Regions from separate parts of the Pseudomonas sp. LB3P81 genome, predicted to be linked through region 1. Evidence: predicted binding sites of a transcription regulator. Region 1 holds the regulator's gene; the other holds the start of a gene.
The links. Region 1 encodes FliA, which starts transcription of late flagellar genes. Its sites were predicted from a motif close to CTAAAGTTTNNNNNNNNNNNGCCGNTAA; they were not measured.

Region 1 (7,245 bases):
AACTGGCCTTTGCCGTGCAGTTGATCGAGCAACGACTCGAATTCTGCATCGGTGATTTCGTCGCTGGCCGCAGCATCGGAAGCTGCAACCGGAGCAGCCGCCGGCGCCTCGGCCTGAGCCTTGACGGCGTTCAGCGAGTCCAGCAGTTGTTCAAATTCGCTATCGGTGATGTCGCCCGAATCGGCTTCGGCAGCCGGTTCTTCCACCACTTCAGCCACAGGCGCGGCTTGATCGGCGGATTGCGGCTCGGCCAGACGGGCCAGGGCTGCAAGCAATTCAGGCGTGGCAGCCGTGATCGGGCTGCGTTCGCGGACTTCGCTGAACATGCTGTTCACCGCGTCCAGCGCTTCGAGAACCACGTCCATCAATTCCGGGTCGACGCGACGCTCACCCTTGCGCAGGATGTCGAACACGTTCTCGGCGATGTGACAGCACTCCACCAGCTCGTTGAGCTGGAGGAAGCCGGCGCCCCCTTTTACAGTGTGAAAACCGCGAAAAATTGCATTGAGCAAGTCCGCATCATCCGGTCGGCTTTCAAGCTCGACCAGTTGTTCGGACAGTTGCTCAAGAATCTCGCCGGCCTCAACCAGGAAATCCTGAAGGATCTCTTCATCGGCGCCGAAGCTCATTAAGGGTGTGCTCCTAACAGGTCTAAAAACCTAAAATACCTAAAATTCTAAAACCCTAGGCTGGATAGCAAATCGTCCACATCGTCCTGACCGGACACAACGTCTTCTCTTTTATCGGCATGAATCTGCGGACCTTCACCCTGAGAGAGATGTTTTTGCGGATCTTTTTCAGCAAGCATCGCTTCACGGTCATGTTCGATGCCCGCAAAGCGGTCCACGTGACTGGCCATGAGCACGAGCTTGAGCAGGTTGCTTTCAACTTCAGTGACCAATTGGGTCACACGCTTGATCACTTGACCTGTGAGGTCCTGGTAATCCTGAGCGAGCAGAATGTCGTTGAGGTTGCTCGACACCGCGCGGTTGTCCACGCTGCTGCGTGTCAGGAAACCGTCGACACGCCGTGCCAGTTCGCGGAACTCCTCAGCCCCGACCTCGCGACGCATGAACCGCCCCCAGTCCGTGCTCAGCGCCTGGGCTTCATTGCTCAGGCTGTTGACCAGCGGCGTGGAGTTTTCGACCAGATCCATGGTGCGGTTGGCAGCAGCCTCGGTCAGTTTCACAACGTAACCCAGACGCTCGGTGGCATCCGTGATCTGCGACACTTCCTCGGCTTGCGGCATGTGCGGGTCAATCTGGAAATTGACGATCGCGCTGTGCAGCTCGCGGGTGAGCTTGCCCACTTCCTGATACAGGCCGCGGTCACGGGTCTGATTGAGCTCATGGATCAGTTGTACAGCGTCGCCGAACTTGCCTTTTTCAAGGCTTTCGACCAGTTCGACCGCGTGTTTTTTCAGGGTCGATTCAAAATTGCCCTGTGAAGATTCTTTTTGGTCCATAGCTCCCCCGTGGCGCAGTTTCTCAACCGATGCGTTCGAAAATCTTCTCGATTTTTTCTTTCAACGCCTGGGCCGTGAAGGGTTTGACCACATAGCCGTTAACACCGGCCTGGGCCGCTTCGATGATCTGCTCGCGCTTGGCTTCAGCGGTCACCATCAGCACCGGCAGGTGCTTGAGCTTTTCATCGGCGCGCACGTGACGCAGCAGATCGATACCGGTCATGCCAGGCATGTTCCAGTCCGTTACCAGAAAGTCGATGCTTCCGCTGTTGAGAACCGGAATGGCAGTAGTGCCATCGTCGGCCTCGACCGTGTTGGTGAACCCAAGGTCACGCAACAGGTTTTTTATGATCCGCCGCATCGTTGAGAAGTCATCAACGATGAGGATTTTCATGTTCTTGTCCAATTCGACCTCCAAGCAGTCTTAAACGCGCCCAGCACCTGGACGCGCCATTTCAATCAATCCGGCAAAGCACTCAATGACTGTCTGGAGCACAACAGATCGAAACCGGCGCAGTTCAACACCACACCAGCCACGTTCGCAGTGTCCCCACACTGCCTTCAGCGCGCTCGCCACTCCCCCAAACGCCCCCGCAAACGGGCCGCGCACTGGCTGTGTAACTGGCTGACCCGAGATTCGCTGACCCCCAGGACCTCACCGATTTCCTTGAGATTCAACTCTTCGTCGTAGTACAGCGCCAACACCAGTCGCTCACGCTCCGGCAAATTGGCAATCGCGTCCGCCAGCGCCGCCTGGAAGCGTTCATCTTCCAGATCGCGTGACGGCTCGAGATGAGCACTCGCGCCATCCTCGTGCAGCCCTTCGTGTTCGCCGTCCTGCAACAGATCGTCGAAACTGAATAACCGGCTGCCCAGGGTGTCGTTCAAAATCCCGTAGTAATCGTCGAGACTCAATTGGAGTTCGGCCGCAACTTCGTGATCTTTAGCGTCACGACCGGTTTTAGCTTCAATCGAGCGAATTGCGTCGCTGACCATGCGGGTATTGCGGTGGACCGAACGTGGCGCCCAGTCCCCCTTGCGGACTTCATCGAGCATCGCGCCGCGGATTCGAATGCCCGCGTAAGTCTCGAAACTCGCGCCTTTGCTGGCGTCGTATTTGGTCGATACTTCAAGCAGGCCGATCATGCCGGCCTGGATCAGGTCTTCGACCTGGACACTGGCCGGCAAACGCGCCAGCAAGTGGTAAGCAATGCGTTTGACCAGTGGCGCGTAACGCTCGATCAGCTCGTACTGCGCGTCACGCGCCGACTTCTTGTAAAGATTGTAACCGCTGGCTGTCATAGCACGGGTCCTGCCGTTTGTTGCACGAGGCGCTCGACGAAAAACTCCAGGTGCCCACGCGGGTTGGCGGGCAGCGGCCAGGTATCGACCTTTTGTGCGATGGCCTTGAAGGCCAGGGAGCACTTGGAACGCGGGAAAGCTTCATAAACCGCACGCTGCTTCTGAACGGCCTTGCGCACGCTTTCGTCGTACGGCACCGCACCGACGTATTGTAAGGCGACGTCGAGGAAGCGATCCGTGACTTTGGTCAACTTGGCGAACAGGTTGCGACCTTCCTGCGGGCTCTGGGCCATGTTGGCCAGAACGCGGAAGCGGTTCATGCCGTAGTCGCGGTTAAGCAGTTTGATCAGTGCGTAGGCGTCGGTGATCGAGGTCGGCTCGTCGCAGACCACCAGCAAGACTTCCTGCGCGGCGCGAACGAAACTGACGACCGACTCACCAATACCCGCAGCGGTGTCGATCACCAGGACGTCGAGGTTATCGCCGATATCGCTGAACGCCTGGATCAGGCCGGCATGCTGCGCCGGGCTCAGATGCACCATGCTCTGAGTGCCGGACGCCGCCGGGACGATGCGGATGCCACCGGGCCCCTGCAACAACACGTCGCGCAGCTCACAGCGGCCTTCGATCACGTCGGCCAGGGTACGTTTGGGTGTCAGTCCCAGCAGGACGTCGACATTCGCCAGCCCCAGATCGGCGTCCAGCAGCATGACGCGCCGGCCGAGCTCAGCTAGAGCCAGGGACAAGTTCACTGACACATTAGTCTTCCCGACGCCACCTTTGCCGCCGGTCACCGCGATCACCTGTACGGGATGCATGCTGCCCATGTTATTTCTTTACCTTGTCTTGCATAGACGGAGGCCACATTACTGGCTGCGCGTTCATCAACTGAACAATGCATGGCAGACCATCGATGTAGGTACAAAAACTATTCATTGTCACCTCAGCCGACCTGCTTGGTCGGACTGTGGTAAATGTCAGCGAACATGTCAGCCATGGCTTCCTCGCTGGGTTCTTCCTGCATTTGCACACTGACGGCGCGGCTGACCAACTGATGACGACGCGGCAGATGCAAATCATCCGGAATCCGAGGTCCATCGGTCAGGTAAGCCACCGGCAACTCATGACTGATTGCCAGGCTCAACACCTCGCCCAGGCTTGCCGTCTCATCCAGTTTAGTCAGGATGCAGCCAGCGAGCCCGCAGCGCTTGTAACTGTGATAAGCGGCGGTTAAAACCTGTTTCTGGCTGGTGGTTGCCAGAACCAGATAATTTTTTGATTTGATACCACGACCGGCCAGGCTTTCGAGCTGCATGCGCAGTGCCGGATCGCTGGCCTGAAGGCCTGCGGTATCGATCAGCACCACGCGTTTGCGCAGCAAAGGGTCCAGCGCCTGCACCAGGGACTGGCCCGGATCGACGTGCGTTACCGACACGTTGAGGATCCGGCCGAGCGTTTTGAGTTGTTCCTGAGCGCCGATGCGGTAGCTGTCCATGCTCACCAGCGCGATGTTTTGCGCACCATACTTGAGCACGTAACGGGCCGCGAGCTTGGCCAGGGTGGTGGTCTTGCCCATGCCGGCAGGACCGACCATGGCAATTACACCACCCTCTTCCAGCGGCTCGACTTCCGGTGTGGCGATCATCCGCGCCAGGTGCGCCAGCAACATGCGCCAGGCCTGACGAGGTTCTTCAATGTCGGTAATCATTTCCAGCAGATCGCGGGACAACGGTCCGGACAAACCGATGCGCTGCAGGCGACGCCAAAGGTTGGCCTGGGCCGGACGGCTGCCTTGCAGCTGGTTCCAGGCCAGGGAGCCGAGTTGTACTTCCATCAGCTCGCGCAGGCTGTTGAGCTCGGAACGCATCGAGTCGAAAGCCCGCGGATCGACACCGCCTGCGGCTGGCGCAGGGGCCGGCGCTGCACGACGGGGTTCGGTGTAAGTCGGTTCGATCAGCGGTTCGGCGGCAGTCAGCGGCAGACCGGCGAACAACTGGCGATTGGTGGCCTTGTCGCTCTCGCCTTCGCTACGCAGGCTCAGTTCGGCCTGGGCGGTCACGATCCGCGACTGGGTCTTGCGCAGCTCGTCCTCGAGTTCCATGTTCGGAACACGCGGGGCCAGCGCCGACAGTTTGTAATCGAGGGCGGCCGTCAGCTCCACACCACCGGCGATCCGGCGGTTGCCAATGATGGCGGCATCAGCGCCCAGCTCATCACGAACCAGCTTCATGGCCTGACGCATATCGGCGGCGAAAAAACGCTTAACTTGCATAAACCACTACCTCAGCCGTTGGGCCCTACAGTCGCAACGATGGTCACTTGCTTGTTGTCAGGGATTTCCTGGTAAGCCAACACATGCAAACCCGGGACTGCCAGTCGGCCAAATCGCGACAGCATCGCGCGAACCGGACCGGCCACCAGCAGAATCACCGGTTGACCTTGCATTTCCTGACGCTGCGCCGCTTCGATCAACGAGCGTTGCAGTTTTTCGGCCATGCTTGGCTCCAGCAGAACGCCCTCTTCCGAGCCTTGTCCTGCCTTCTGAAGACTATTGAGCAATATTTGTTCCAACCTTGGCTCAAGAGTAATAACTGGCAGCTCCGACTCAGTCCCTACAATGCTTTGGACGATTGCACGGGATACGCCGACGCGCACCGCGGCCACCAGCGCGGCAGTATCTTGACTCTTGGCGGCATTGTTCGCGATCGCCTCGGCGATGCTGCGAATGTCCCGCACGGGCACCTGTTCGGCCAGCAACGCCTGGAGAACCTTGAGCAGCTGCGACAACGACACCACGCCAGGCACCAGCTCCTCGGCCAGTTTCGGCGAGCTTTTGGCCAGCAATTGCATGAGTTGCTGCACTTCTTCGTGACCGATCAGCTCACTGGAGTGTTTGTACAGAATCTGGTTCAAGTGGGTTGCCACTACTGTACTGGCATCGACCACGGTGTAACCGAGGGATTGCGCCTGCGCACGCTGGCTGATTTCGATCCAGACCGCTTCCAGCCCGAAAGCCGGATCTTTGGCGGTAATCCCGTTGAGCGAACCGTAGACCTGACCCGGGTTAATCGCCAGCTCCCGATCCGGATAAATCTCCGCTTCGGCCAGGATCACCCCCATCAGGGTCAGTCGATAAGCACTTGGCGCGAGGTCGAGGTTGTCACGGATATGCACAGTCGGCATCAGGAAACCCAGATCCTGGGACAGCTTCTTGCGCACGCCCTTGATCCGCGCCAGCAACTGACCACCCTGATTGCGATCCACCAGCGGAATCAGGCGATAACCGACTTCCAGGCCAATCATGTCGATCGGGGTCACATCGTCCCAGCCAAGCTCCTTGGTTTCCTGCGCGCGAGCCGGCGATGGCAGCAATTCCTGCTGACGCTTGACCTCTTGCAAGGCCTGAACCTTGACGACGTTCTGCTTCTTCCAGAACAGGTACGCGCCACCGGCCGCGAGGGCCGCCATGCTCAGAAAGGAGAAGTGCGGCATGCCGGGCACCAGGCCCATCACCGCCATCAAACCCGCCGCGACAGCCAGCGCCTTGGGCGAGGCGAACATCTGGCGATTGATCTGCTTGCCCATGTCTTCCGAACCGGAAGCACGGGTCACCATGATCGCGGCGGCAGTGGACAACAGCAGTGATGGCAATTGCGCCACCAAACCGTCACCGATGGTCAGCAGCGCGTAAACCTTGCCGGCATCGCCGAAGGTCATGCCGTGCTGGAAGATACCGACCGCCATACCGCCGATCAGGTTGATGAACAGAATCAGCAAACCGGCGATGGCGTCACCGCGCACGAATTTGCTGGCACCGTCCATGGAACCATAGAACTCGGCCTCCTGGGCCACTTCCATCCGGCGCAATTTGGCCTGGTTCTGATCGATCAGGCCGGCGTTCAAATCGGCGTCGATCGCCATTTGTTTACCGGGCATTGCATCGAGGGTGAAACGCGCGCTCACCTCGGAAATCCGCCCGGCGCCCTTGGTCACCACGACAAAGTTGATGATCATCAAAATCGCGAAGACCACGATACCGACCACGTAGTTACCGCCGATCACCACCTCGCCAAAGGCCTGGATCACCTTACCGGCAGCGGCATGGCCGTCCTGGCCATGGAGCATCACCACTCGCGTGGAGGCCACGTTCAGCGCCAGCCGCAACAACGTTGCCACCAGCAAAATGGTCGGGAACACCGCGAAATCCAGCGGCCGCAAGGCGTAGACGCAGACCAGCAACACGACAATCGACAGCGCAATGTTGAATGTGAAGAACACGTCCAGCAGGAACGGCGGCACCGGCAGCATCATCATGGCCAGCATGACCAGCAGCAACAGCGGCACACCCAAATTACCCCGACTCAGGTCGGCGACGTTAGTGCGGGCACTGTTGAGTAACTGAGAGCGATCCACCGATTTTCCCCGTTCCTTTAAAGCAAACTTTTGACGCCCGAAGCAGGCGCAGAGCGGGTACTGCA
Region 2 (7,245 bases), 3.2 Mb from region 1:
TCACCGGACGCAGCAGGTCGTTGGCGTCGATCATGTCCTGGATCAGCGACTGGTCGGTGTCGGAGAACATGGTCTCGTTGACGTCGGCCGGGTCTTCTTTCTTGTCGATGCTCTGGAAGCCTTCGAAGGTGTCGAAGCCGACGATCGAACGGTTGATCGCGTACGGTTCGAGAATCATCGACAAGTGCATGTACAGCATCAGCGAGTTGCCCTTGTACACGCCGCACTCGATGATCGCGCCCGGTACTTCAGCGACTTTCTTGAACAGTTCCATACGCGACAGCGCAGCGGTTACGCCGATGCGGTTGGCGAAGACGTACGGCGCGTCGGCCACGTACTCGGCGTCGACCCGTTTCAGAACGTTGGCACGGGTTTCGTTGTACTGGGCCTCGGCGGGCGTGATGCGACGCTTGGTCATTGCTGGATTCCTTGGAAATTCGAGAAGTCGTGGGCGTGGAAGTAGTCTTTGAAACCGGCGCCGACGTCAGGGCACGCGCTGTCGACGTTGATCGCGCCGCGCTTGTGCTTGAGGTCGTCGAGGTGCATCAGGCGGAAATCCACGCTGAAGCGGGTTTGTTGCGTGTAGTTGGGCACCGTGCCGTGCAGGTGTGACCCCGAAAAAATCAGCATCTCGGCGGTGTTGCCGGCGATGCGTATTTCGGACGCGGTGTTGATCGCTTCGGTGGGCACCGGGTGCTGGCGTGCCTCTTCCTTGACGTTGTCCTTGGCGCGTTGACGTTGTACGTCAATCCAGTCCGACAGGCTCCATTGCGCCGAAGTGTTTTTCACCGGGGCATCGAAGTAGGTCGGGTTGATCATCATGGTCTGGTCAGGCTGGATCGTGTAGACCGGCATCCAGGTATTGATCTGGCAATCGACGCCGCCGTACCAGGTATCGCGATGCGGCTTGTAGGCATAGCTGACGCCCGCATGCAGGTAGTCGTAGTTCGGCACGACGCGGATACGCGGTACGTCGAAGATGAATTCTTCGGGGGCTGCACCGATCTCTTCGGTGAAGCTGCGAATCAGCTCTTTGGCGCGCTGACTGTTGGTGAACTGGCCCTTGAGGCGTGTCACCAGTACCACGAATTCTTCCACCGGCATCAGCGTGTGCAGCGCCTGGTGGTTGGTTTCGCCGTCGAAGGCAGCGGTGATGCTTTCCTGGGCGAACGCACACAGCTCTTTGGCGGTGCGCAGTTGTGTGTTCAGGAAGATGTCGCCGGCGTAGATGGCTTCTTTGAAGTCAGCTTTCTGTTGAAGCTGATTGATGTACAGATTCACGATTCCACTCCTGAATGCATCGAGTCTATTAAGAGTCGGCCACACGTTAGCAAACTGAAGTGCAATCCGGCGGAAGGTGGATCAATAAAAGCGCAATCCCCTGAATTTTCGACGAAAAGCATTGTCCGGACAAAAAAATCCCGGCTCAGGAACGGGCCGGGATGCCTTGCGTAGGAGCTGCCGAAGGCTGCGATCTTTTGATCTTAATAATCCTGGCGCTTACGAAACGCCCAACGCCCCGCAATCACCGTAAACGTAGCCACCAGCGCCACCAGAATCCAGAACCCTTCCGGATCCTCGGATAGCGGCACCCCACCCACGTTCATGCCAAAGAAACCGGCAATGATGTTGATCGGCAACGCCAGCACCGTCACCACCGTCAGGGTGAACAGCGTGCGGTTGCTCTGTTCGTTGAGGTTGGCGGCAATCTCTTCCTGCAACAGTTTGATCCGTTCACCCAGCGCCGTGAGGTCGTTGATGATCAGCGCAAACTCCTCGGTGGACTTGCGCAGTTCCTTCACGTCTTCCTTTTGCAACCACTGCGGCGGACGGTTGAGCAGGCGCAGCAACGAGCCCGGCTCCAGCGCCAGCAATCGTTGCAGGCGCACCAGCACCCGGCGATTGGCGCCCAGCTCCGCGCGGTTGGTCGACAGCCGCGAGGACAGCAACTCATCTTCGATCTGATCGACACTGAGGCTGGTCTTGCGCACGATCTGCGTTAGCACCTCACCCTGGTCGCGCAGCAAATGCACCAGCAATTCCAGCGGCGAACGAAAGCGTTCACCGGCCTTCACCGACGAACGCAACTTGTCCACAGAGTGCAGCGGTTGCAGGCGTGCGCTGATGATCAGCCGACTGCGGGCGCACACCCACAGCGTCGACACATCCGACGACACCATGCTGCTGAGGTTGAACACCACATCGTTGACCACCGCCAGCAACGCCGAATCGACATGCTCGATGCGCGTCGAACGCGAGCCTTCATGCAAGGCTTCGAAAAACTCGTCGGGCAATTCCAGATGACTTTTCATCCAGCGCTCGCACGCGGCGTGGGCGAGGTTCAGGTGCAGCCAGAGAAACTCGTCGCTGTCGTCCTGTTGCTGCAGGCACCGCAACGCCATGGCCGAATCGAGCTCGCGACCACGTTCGCCGGGGCGAAAACTGAAACCGTACAGCAGACCGAACAGGTCCGGGTCGCGATGGCTTTGGTCGATGCTGTGGTTCATTTGGTCTCGCTGTGAGGAGGCGCCTGTCGCGGGTTTCACAGGTTCACTTGAACCGCATCATCGCAAAACGTGATGACATTTTTGTGACGATTAGATAACGCAAACGTTTGCTTTACCGATGGTCGGATTCTCTTCAAGAAGCGCTCTGGTATGCCGATGACGCTTAAGTTAAGTTGCGCGCCTTCGGCCACCAGCCAACGCCGCAGACAGGGATGTCCGGACTACTTTCACGCCTCACCCAAGGCGTGCCTCATTCCTGTCATGAGTACCTTCCGATGTTTTTGCAACAGTCTTTGAGAGCGCAAATTCTCGCCCTGCTGAGCGGCAGCCTGTTGGCGATGTTGTTGATCGCTTTGGCCTGCTTTCACTTTCTGTCCAGCGGCGTTCAGAGCTACGCGAATCTGATTGAAGGTCCGTTGCATACTTCGCAATTGATCGATGAAGCCAACCTGCAATTCAAGGCGCAGGTCCAGGAATGGAAAAACGTCCTGCTGCGCGGGAAGCAACCGGCGGACCTGGACAAGTACTGGAAGCAGTTCGAAGACCGTCAGCGCGATGTGCAGGGCATCCTCGGCGAACTGGCCGGGCAGAAGGGCATCGAGCCGCAACTCAAGACCCGCATCGAACGCCTGCGTGACGAACACCGCGTGTTAGGCGCGGCCTACCAAAAGGGCCGTGATGCCTACTTGGCGGCCGGTGCCGATTCAACCGCGGGCGACACTGCGGTCAAGGGCGTGGACCGGGCGACCAGTGATCAGCTGAGCGAACTGGTCAGTGAATTGCGCAAACAGGGCACTGAGAAGTCGAAGCTGATCAGCGCCAGCGCCGATCGCACCGTGTTGCTGGGGATCATCGTGATGCTCGCTTCGGGTCTATTGATCGGCCTGTTGAGCCTGTGGCTGGTCAACCGCAACCTGGTCGAGCCGATTCGCAAGCTGATCGACTACGTGGCGCAACTCAGCCAGGGCAAATTTGCCGAACGCGTGGCCAGCACCCGGCAGGATGAGCTGGGCAAACTGGCGACCGCGGCCAACACGCTGCGCGATTTCCTCGCCGACACCTTCAGCCGCTTGCAGGTAAGTGCCAAGGATCTGGACGGCGCCAGCGGTGAGCTGAAAGCGATCGCCGGCCTCATGGCCAGCGGCACCAACGAGCAGTTCAACCGCACCGACCAGGTGGCCACAGCGATGAACGAAATGTCCGCCACCGCGCAGGAAGTCGCGCGCCACGCCGCCGATGCCGCGCGTGCGGCGGATGACGCCGACCAGTCCGCCCAGCAAGGCGAAAAAGTCATGCAGGGCACCATCCACACCATCACCCGCATGCGCGGCGAAATCGCCAACACCGCGACGGTCATTCGACAGTTGGAAACCGACAGCGGCCGCATCGGCAAAGTGCTGGAAGTGATTCGCGGCATCGCCGAGCAGACCAATTTGCTGGCGCTCAACGCGGCCATCGAAGCCGCCCGTGCCGGTGAAGCCGGGCGCGGTTTCGCGGTGGTGGCCGATGAAGTGCGCAGCCTGGCCCAGCGCACGGCGGCGTCGATCATCGAGATCAACCAGATCATCCAGACCGTGCAAACCGGTGCGGTGGACGCGGCCCAGGCGATAGAAAGCGGTCAGTCGCGCAGTGAAGAAAGCGTCGAACAGGTGACTCAGGCCGGTGCCATGCTGGAGCGCATCACCCTCGCCGTGGAAGCCATCCGCGACATGAACCGCCAGATCGCCACCGCTGCCGAAGAGCAGACCTCGGTCGCCGAAGACATCTCGCGCAACCTCACCGAAATCACCAGCATCGCCAGTACCAACCTGGACAACGTGCAGCGCACCGAAGCGGCCAGTCACAACCTGCATGGGTTGTCGGGGCAACTGAATGAGGTGACGGCACGCCTCAGCGCCTGACTTCGGCCGGGCGCGCGCACAAAAAAGCCGCACGATGATCAAATCGTGCGGCTTTGCGGGGAGCGTCGGTTGGCCTTATTTGTTGTTCAGGACCTTGCCGGTCGCGGCTAACAGGTCCACGTTTTTCTCGTCCTTATTGGCGTCAATCAGGTCGACTTCATAGATGTAACCGTCGAGGCGATGTTCCAGTTGGGTTTTGGTAATCCTCGAACCCGGATGCAGCTTCAGTGCGACCTCGTTCAATTCTTCCAGCGGCTTGATCTTGCCTTCCTTGAGCAACTGAGGAATATGGTGCAGCAGCACATCGTTTTCATTCGCCTGGGCCAAACCGGCAGTGAGGGTCAGGGTGGCAGCGGCGAACAAAGCAGTCAGTGTTTTCATGAGGTTCATTCCTTGGATGAGTTAATGGCGCGAGGTCAACTTAATCGCGGCAACTTAACTCACCCTTAAAATTCCTGAACCGGAATCAAAGTCTTACAAACGCTCAGACGCAAAAAAGCCGCACGATCCGAAAATCGTGCGGCTTTGTTGTTTGGGCATCAGTCGTCTTGCTTGTTTTTCAGGACTTCGCCGGTGGCGGCGTTCAAGTCCACGTCCCATTCAATGCCTTTGGCATCTTTCAGTTCGACTTCGTACTCGTAGTTGTTGAAGTGGTTGTCCAGGTCGCTGTCTGTAATCGTGGCACCCGGGTGCAACTTCAATACGATCTGGTTCAGTTCTTCCAGCGGCTTGATCTTTTTATCTTTGACCAACTGAGGGATCTGATCGACAGGAACATCATTCGCCTGGGCCAGGCCAGCGGTGAGGGTCAGGGCAGCAGCGGTGAACAGGGCAGTCAAAGTCTTCATGAAGTTCATTCCTTGGGTGAGCTGTTTAAGTGGCGCCAGATTAAATGTGGCAACTTAATTCATCCTTAAATTCCCGGAACCGCGTCGTTTGCAAAAGCTTCGCGGGCAAGTCGAATCGTCGCACCGCCGCTCCCACAGGATTGATGCGGACCTGTGGGAGCGTGGCTTGCCCGCGAACGGGTCGCCTCGGTCCTGGATCAATACCCGTTGTTCTGCAACAACTGCGCAACGGTGCCCGCCGCCGGGCGTTTGTAGAACTTCAGCAGTTCGCTGGCGCGGTTGGTAAAGATGCCATCGACGCCAGCGTCCATGACTTTCTGGTAATCCACCGGATCATCGACGGTGTAGACGTGCACCAACAAACCCTGATCGTGGGTGTACTGGTTCATCCACGGTTTCACCAGGTCTGAGTAGCTCTGATCGCCGCCCTTGGTCAGCGCGGCAGACGGCCCGGTGCCGATCGCGCCCTGGGCCTTGGCGTACTCGACCCATTGCTGGAATTCGGCTTTGTCCTTCGGTTCCTGTTTGGCGTAGTACGTGGCTTTATCCTTGTCGCCAGACTCGGCGAACGTCACTTTGGACTTGGGCTCGATGCTGCCTTCGCCGACCCACAACAGCAGGATCTTCGGCACCTGCGGCATTTCTTTTTCCAGCAGTTCGAGGCTGCTCTTCTCGAAGGTTTGCAGCACCACCTTGCCTGTGCCCTGGCCGACCGCCAGATAGCTTTTCGCCAGTTTGGAACCGGCCGGACTCAGCCAGCCGCGATCCTGCAATTTATCCTTGAGGTCGCGCTCGATGCCGGGAAATTGCTTGGGCTCTTTGGTTTCGATGTACAGGCCGGGCTTGTGCAGCGGGTTGCCTTGGGCAATGTCGATGATTTCGTCGAGGGTCAGGATTTTCAGACCCGCGTAGGAAGGACGCGCGCGATCCGGGTACGCAGTGTTGAACCAGCTACCGGCATCGAGGGTTTTGAGTTCGGCGATCGTGAACGCGTTGGCCGGGCTGTCCTTGCGCTCAGGGAATTTGCTGGCGACGTCGGTAGTGCGTTGCAGGTTGTTGTCGTGCAGGGCAAACAGCACGCCGTCCTTGCTGCGTTGCAGGTCCATTTCCAGGTAGTCGGCACCGAGGTCGCGCGCCAGTTTGTAGGCGGCGACGGTGGATTCCGGCGCATCGAAGGAGGCGCCACGGTGGGCAATCACCGCCGGATGCGGGATGCCCGAGCGTGTTGCCAGTGAGGCAGGGCCTGGCTCGCTGGCGGCCTGCGCCTGGCCGAGGCCGAGCAGCACGCTCAGCAGCAGGGCGCTCTTGGTGAAAGTAACAGTCATGGTCGAGATCCTTTCGCAGAGTGTTTCAAAGATCTCACTTTTAACAACTGCGCGCCGCTTGTGCTATCGCGAGACCGACATAAACGTGTTTAAAGCAGATTTTTTCAGCGCTTTTGTGCGGTTCTTTGCAGTACTCTTGGCTCCGGCAGTTTCCCCGGCAGAGGGAACGCCCTTCATCTTGCCCTGCGTGTAAACCATCGATCACTTGTGTGAGGTTTATCATGCGCATCACTTCCCAGCTCATCTGCCAGGCCGCCGACCAGCTCAAAGGTTTCGTCGGCCTCAATCGCAAAACCGGCCAGTACATTGTGCGTTTCAGCGAAGATTCCTTCGGCATGGACGTGGCGGATGACGGCATTATTCCTGCGAGTGAATTTGTCTGGGCACCGGGGCCGGAGCAGGCCATGACGCTTAAGCGCGAGCTGATTCAGTTGTTGCTGGATCAGCACATTGATGACCGGATCAACATTACCGAGCCGTTGCGGGTGTATATGAATCGGCGGGAAGTGCCGGAGATTTCGGCGGTGCGGAGTCTGGTGCGGGGCTGATAGTTTGTGGTGTTTGTGCTGGCCTCTTCGCGAGCAAGCCCGCTCCCACACTGGATCTTCTGTGCACACATAATCTGTGGTCGGCCGGGGATCAAATGTGGGAGCGGGCTTGCTCG

Region 2: ACYZTL_RS22595 (methyl-accepting chemotaxis protein) is a predicted target of FliA. The motif match lies at 2,640-2,667, and genes of this name have one in related genera.

Annotation. Positions count from the first base shown of each region.
Region 1 covers NZ_JBUBVG010000001.1:1,704,974-1,712,218, forward strand. Annotated here, with positions in the region: gene ACYZTL_RS07870 (chemotaxis protein CheA) at 1-629, opposite strand, end outside; gene ACYZTL_RS07875 (protein phosphatase CheZ) at 677-1,465, opposite strand; gene ACYZTL_RS07880 (chemotaxis response regulator CheY) at 1,488-1,859, opposite strand; gene fliA (RNA polymerase sigma factor FliA) at 2,027-2,767, opposite strand; gene fleN (flagellar synthesis regulator FleN) at 2,764-3,594, opposite strand; gene flhF (flagellar biosynthesis protein FlhF) at 3,711-5,039, opposite strand; gene flhA (flagellar biosynthesis protein FlhA) at 5,051-7,180, opposite strand.
Region 2 covers NZ_JBUBVG010000001.1:4,865,031-4,872,275, forward strand. Annotated here, with positions in the region: gene ACYZTL_RS22580 (TylF/MycF/NovP-related O-methyltransferase) at 1-418, opposite strand, end outside; gene ACYZTL_RS22585 (hypothetical protein) at 415-1,281, opposite strand; gene ACYZTL_RS22590 (transporter) at 1,485-2,507, opposite strand; gene ACYZTL_RS22595 (methyl-accepting chemotaxis protein) at 2,783-4,408, shown strand; gene ACYZTL_RS22600 (PepSY domain-containing protein) at 4,484-4,789, opposite strand; gene ACYZTL_RS22605 (PepSY domain-containing protein) at 4,948-5,256, opposite strand; gene ACYZTL_RS22610 (glycerophosphodiester phosphodiesterase) at 5,454-6,581, opposite strand; gene ACYZTL_RS22615 (DUF2025 family protein) at 6,803-7,129, shown strand.